One region of the Heyndrickxia vini genome, then DNA from elsewhere that is predicted to be linked to it. Evidence: riboswitches for the same ligand, from Rfam matches in the RefSeq annotation. Region 1 holds a riboswitch; the other holds the start of a gene.
The links. Region 1 has a riboswitch for lysine ahead of I5776_RS01675 (amino acid permease). Riboswitches for the same ligand answer to the same signal wherever they lie in the genome.
Positions count from the first base shown of each region.

Region 1 (3,407 bases):
TTGTCCAATCAATTTTATCACCTAAAAAGGCGGAATAGTTCTGACCCAAGATGACAAACGCGCAGAGAACGAAGGCGAAAATAGGGCCAAATGGGAACAACTTAGATTTATATGGTAAATCATTTAAGTCCTTGCCTTGCGCCACATACGCCTTACGAAATCTGTAATGACTAATGGCTATACCGAGCCATGCAATAAATCCGGACATCCCTGATGCATTTAATAACCAAACATAGACGACTCCATCACCAAAGAAGGAGGCTAAGAAGGCTAAAGTTCCAACTAAAGCGGTGACAATTAATGCATTTGCAGGTACACCATTCTTATTTAACTTTGCTAAAAACTTCGGTGCTTTCCCATCGCGAGCCAAATCCCAAAGCATACGGGTTGAAGCGTACATTCCTGAATTTCCGGCAGATAATACAGCAGTTAAAATAATGGCATTCATGACAGAAGCAGCAAAGGCAATCCCAGCCTTATCAAAAATGATCGTAAACGGACTCATTGCGACATCATCAGTAGCCAAGTTCTTATCTGTATATGGAATAAGTAAACCAATGACTAAAATGGCTAATACATAAAATAAGAGGATACGCCAGAAAACTTGACGAACAGCTTTCGGAATATTTTTCTCCGGATTATCACTTTCTCCAGCGGCAACTCCAAGAAGTTCCGTTCCTTGAAAGGAAAATCCAGCAGCCATGAATATTCCAAGCATGGACATAAATCCACCGTGGAATGGTGCATCACCAATCGTAAAGTTTTTAAAACCAACTGGTTCTCCGCCCATAATTCCAAATATCATTAAAAATCCGGTAATAATAAATACGATAACAGTTATAACTTTTATAAGTGAGAACCAAAACTCTGCTTCACCAAAGCCTTTTACAGATAGATAATTTAATAGAAACATAATAATTAAGCAAATACTGCTCCAAATAAGTGATGGTGTATGTGGGAACCAAAACTTCATAATAATGGTAACAGCAGATAATTCTGCAGCGATCGTGATTGCCCAGTTATACCAGTAGTTCCAGCCAAGTGCAAATCCAAGTGAAGGATCGACAAATTTTGAAGCATACGTACTAAAAGTTCCGGATACAGGCATATAGGCAGCCATCTCCGCAAGACTAGTCATTAAAAAGTAAACCATAATACCAATTAATAAGTAGGATACAATAACTCCACCTGGTCCGGCCGTGTGAATGGCACCGCCACTGGCTAAAAATAAACCTGTTCCAATCGTTCCTCCAAGTGAGATCATTGTTAAATGTCGGGATTTTAATTTACGTTTAAGTTGTTGGGTACTGTTTTCTTTCGATGTTTGCATGTGGTTGTTACACTCCCTTTAAAGATATTGGAAGGAGTGGGGAATAACAAAAAATGCCGCCAAAAAAGGTTCGACGACATTGTAACACCCCGCATCATACCTTCCGAAGATAGCTCAACACGTTTAGTTGGAATCAATAAACGTGACAGTTCTGTTCCTATTCGGAGACAGCCCCAGCCTATACATCCAGGGAGATGTATAAACTTCGGCAACTATTCCTTTCAGGCGGAGTCATCAATTTCTTCTGTTTCTCGTCCGTCTTACTATTAATAGCCGCGACCTCTACCCCATCGGTTTGATGAGGATTTTTATTATTAAGTTATACAATTTACTATTATAGAATAATTTTATAATTTTGCAATAGAAAAATTCGGCAATTACCTATTTTTTAAATTTATACGGAAGCGTGGCAACAACAATATCTTTTTTCCATAGTAGTCGAGCCCGAATTAATAGCGCCGATTGATTGTGTAAAATATTATGCCATCCTTTTTTCGGTATAAATTGTGGAAATAGAACCGTAACCATATAATGATTTTCTATAGCTTTTGCTTGAATCGTTTCAAGAAACTTACTTAAAGGATAGATAATGCTTCGATAGGAAGAGTATAGGGTCACTAAACGAACCCCATTATTTAATTCTTCCCATTTTTTCTCCATTTTCTTTTCATCTTCTTTATCAAAAGCGATATAAACAGCTATCACTTGATCGGTCAATGATTTTGCGTAGTTAATGGAACGTTCAACAACTGTCGTTACCCCCGCAACCGGCACAATAAACACGTTTCCTTGAATATCTTGGGCAATTGGTTGTGATACCCGCAGTTGCTCGCCGACCGCATCATAATGCCGCTTGATTTTGTGAAAGATGAGAACAACGATTGGTAAGAAAATTACAACGGCCCATACATGGTGAAATTTTGTTATAAACAGGATGGTTAATACGAGAAACGAAATCAACGCACCGACTAAATTTGTAATTAACTTAATCACCCAACCTTCAGGCTTTTGTCTTATCCATTTCAAGATCATTCCTGTTTGGGAAAGTGTAAATGGAATAAATACACCCACTGCATATAAAGGAATTAAATGCTCAGTTTTCCCTTTAAAAGCAATAATAAGAATAATCGAAGCAACACTTAAGAAAATAATTCCGTTTGAATAACCTAAACGATCCCCTCTAATCGAGAACATTCGAGGCATGTATTTATCTTTTGCTAAGCTATAGGCTAACATCGGAAATGCTGAAAATCCCGTATTTGCTGCAAGAACTAAAATTAAGGCAGTTGTCCCTTGGACGAAAAAGTAAAGGAAATTCCTCCCGAATGTTTGGGCTGCAATTTGTGAAACGACCGTCTCGTTTCCTTTTGGCGCAATTCCAAACCAGTAGGCTAAAAATGTTATCCCCGTAAAAAGAATTGCAAGGAGTATTCCCATCAAGGCAAGGGTTGCAGCAGCATTTTTTGCAGCAGGTTTTTTAAAATTGGGAACTGCATTCGATATTGCTTCTACTCCGGTAAGAGCGGAACAACCTGATGAAAAGGCCCTTAATAATAAAAATAATGAAATTCCTGCTACAGGTGTACCTAAGGAAGTGTGTAAATTCGGTGATACTTGCCCAGTCGCAATCTTAAACATTCCTACGATAATCATCATGACTAATGCAAACACAAATAAATACACAGGATAAGCAAGAACTGAGGCCGATTCAGTCAAACCACGTAAATTTAAAATGGTAATTAAAATGACTAACATAATTGCGATAAGAACATTATGCTCATGCAAAATAGGAAATGCAGACGTAATTGCATCTGTACCAGCTGAAATACTTACGGCTACAGTTAATATATAATCAACTAATAACGATCCACCAGCAATTAAACCCGGGTTCTCTCCAAGATTTTCTTTGGAAACGATATAAGCTCCTCCACCTTGCGGATAGGAAAAAATAATTTGTCGGTAAGACAAAATCAGTGCGGTTAACAGAAAAAGAACACCAATCGCAATTGGGATATTGTACCAAAAGGCCATTGTGCTTACGGTTGCTAAAACAATTAATATTTGTTCAGTCCCATAT
Region 1 covers NZ_CP065425.1:311,243-314,649, forward strand. Annotated here, with positions in the region: gene I5776_RS01675 (amino acid permease) at 1-1,330, opposite strand, end outside; lysine riboswitch at 1,433-1,623, opposite strand; gene I5776_RS01680 (APC family permease) at 1,712-3,407, opposite strand, start outside.

Region 2 (3,407 bases), 1.1 Mb from region 1:
TTTTCTAATTATTTTACATCTAGTTCAACTTTATCAAGTTCAAATGCGGTATGTAAAACTTGTGACGCTTGAATCATATATTTTTCTTCTATTACCGTAGATACTTTAATTTCCGACGTACTGACCATTTTAATTTCAATATTATTCATGGATAAAATGTCAAACATTTTAGCTGCCACTCCTGGATTTGAAATCATCCCTGAACCAATGATTGATACCTTTGCAAGACCGGATTCATATTCAAAATTATCAAAACCTAAAGATTCTTGATTTTGCTCCAATATCTCAATCGTATCTCGTAAATCATCGTTTTTTATTGAAAACGAAAGATAGGTATTTTCCCCTTCCGTTTGATTTTGAATAATAATATCTACATTAATATTTTGTTTAGCTAATTTTGTAAAAATTGATGACAAATTTTTAAATCCATTTTTCAACCCAAAAATAGTGATTCTTGTAATCTGATCTTCAAAAGCTACACCACGAACAATTAAACTTTTTTCCACTGTTACTTCCTCCTCAATGATTGTTCCAGATTCTCTTACTAAGCTTGAACAAACTTCTAACGGTATTTGATAATTTTTAGCAAATTCTACGGCTCTAGCATGCAAAACCCCCGCTCCAAGGTTTGCGAGTTCTAACATTTCGTCATAGGAAATTGCCCCCAATTTTCGAGCATGAGGAATATATCGTGGATCAGAAGTATACACCCCAGTCACATCCGTATATATTACACATTTATCTGCTTTGAGAGCAGCAGCTAATGCAACTGCTGTCGTGTCTGATCCCCCTCTTCCCAATGTGGTAATTTCGCTATCATTCGTGACACCTTGAAATCCTGCTACAATAACTATTTGATCATTTTGCAAATGATTTGTAATTTTTTTCGGGTTAATATCAATGATTCGAGCATTGCCATGTATATTTTCTGTTTGGATATTTGCCTGCCAACCAGTGAAGGATATAGCAGGATGTCCCTGTTCAGCAAGAGCCATTGACAACAGAGAAATAGTAATTTGTTCACCTGTCGAAAGTAACATATCCATTTCTCTTTTACTTGGATAGGCCGAAATTTCTTTAGAGAGGTTCACAAGCTGATCCGTTGTCTTCCCCATTGCCGAGACAACAACAACTACTTGATTTCCTTTCTTTTTTTCATCTATAATGCGGTTTGCTGTATTTTTAATTCGATCTGTATCCCCAACTGACGTTCCACCAAATTTAAGTACTATTCGTGCCACTAATTTCGCCTTCTTTCATAATTATGTTTTTACTGCTACCCGCGCTTTTTGCATAATAAAAAGCAATGAGATACCTACCTCATTGCTTTAGGAGACGTAATATAGAGATTACGAATAGCCTTGTGCGAGATAGCTCTCCAAGATGAATCATCCACCTTGACAGTCCAGCATTTCTTAAATGCATAGACCAGCAAAAACAGGAATGAGCCTTGTTTTCACTTCGGCAAAACTCCCTTTCAAAGCTCTTCATAGAATCTCATACTTCTCCAAGCCTCTACTCTTTAGTTTCGCACCTCTACCCTTATTTTAAAATAAAAGTTAGATTTAATTTTCAGTTATTATATCATAATAAAATCTACCTGACTATACTTAATTCCCACTGTTTTCGGATTATTGTCACAAAACTATTTTGAATCTAGCTTTTCTTTCAATGCTTTCGCTGCTGATTGTGGAATGCCAAGTTCTATAAACTCTTCGATTGATGCCTCTTTCATTTTTTTCATCGAACCGAAGTGCCGAAGTAACTGCTTCTTCCTTTTTGGACCGATACCGGCAATGTCATCCAACATCGATTGAAAAGCATTTTTCCCTCTAAGCTGACGATGGAATGTAATGGCAAATCGATGCACTTCATCTTGTATTCTTTGTAAAAGATAGAATTCCTGACTGTTTCTTGCAAGCGGAACAATCTCCAATGGATTCCCAGACAATAGCTGAGATGTTTTATGTTTTTCATCCTTTGCCAATCCAGCAAGCGGAATCATTAACCCAAGTTCATTCTCCAGAATATCCCGTGCGGCTTCTATTTGACCCTTACCACCGTCAATAATAATTAAATCAGGAAGCGGCAGCTCCTCACGCAATGCCCTGCCATATCTTCTTCTAACTACTTCTCTCATCGATTCATAGTCATCTGGGCCTTGAACCGTTTTTATTTTATACTTCCGATACTCTTTCTTTTCCGGCTTTCCATCAACAAATACGACCATTGCAGAAACTGGATTTGTTCCTTGAATATTCGAATTATCAAATGCCTCAATCCGATGTGGTGTATAAATTCCCATTGCTTCTCCAAGATTCTCAACCGCTTTGATTGTCCGTTCTTCATCACGTTCGATCAAGGCAAACTTTTCTTTTAAAGCTACAGCTGCATTTTTCTCGGCAAGCTTAATTAATTCTCTTTTTTGACCCCTTTTTGGTTGAATCACTTTTGTTACTAATAATTGATTTGCTAAATCCGAATCTACTTTTTCTGGTAGTAAAACCTCCTTAGGCTTAAAGTGATTCGGCATTAAATAAAATTGACCAAGGAAGGATAAAAATTCCTCTTCTGGTTCATCATAAAAGGGAAACATCGAAACATCCCGTTCAATTAGCTTTCCTTGGCGGATAAAAAAGACTTGTACACACATCCAACCTTTATCAACTGCATAACCAAATACATCCCTATCTGTGTAATCATTCATGGTGATTTTTTGTTTTTCCATCGTAGTTTCAATATTTATGATTTGGTCTCGATATTCTTTAGCCCGTTCAAATTCTAAGTTTTCTGCTGCGTCTTCCATCTTTTTCGTAAGCTTTTGTTTAATTTCTTTATAACCACCATTTAAAAATCGAGCAATATCGTCCACTATTTCTTTGTATGTTTCTTCCTTTACTTCATTCACACACGGTGCAAGACATTGTCCTAAATGGTAATACAGACAAACCCGATCTGGCAGTGTTGAACATTTTCTGAGAGGATAAATACGATCTAATAATTTTTTTGTTTCATTTGCTGCTTGAACATTCGGATAAGGTCCGAAGTATTTGCCTTTATCGCGTTTTACTTTTCTTGTTGTTATCAATTTTGGATGTCGTTCATGTGTAAGCTTAATATAGGGATAACTTTTATCATCCTTTAACATGACATTATATTTTGGGTCATGCTTTTTAATCAGATTGATTTCTAAGATGAGTGCCTCAATATTAGACGAAGTAATAATATATTCAAAGTCTTCAATTTCACTAACAAGCCTTTGGGTCTTCCCATCATGTGAGCCAGTAAAATAGGATCTAACACGGTTTTTTAGTATTTTCGCTTTTCCAACATAGATGATTGTGCCTTGTCTGTCTTTCATTAAATAACAACCCGGCTGATCAGGAAGGATCGCTAATTTATTTTTT
Region 2 covers NZ_CP065425.1:1,444,442-1,447,848, reverse strand. Annotated here, with positions in the region: gene I5776_RS07165 (aspartate kinase) at 9-1,241, opposite strand; lysine riboswitch at 1,364-1,547, opposite strand; gene uvrC (excinuclease ABC subunit UvrC) at 1,646-3,407, opposite strand, start outside.
Region 2: linked by a shared signal. The riboswitch ahead of I5776_RS07165 (aspartate kinase) and the one ahead of I5776_RS01675 (amino acid permease) in region 1 are both predicted to bind lysine.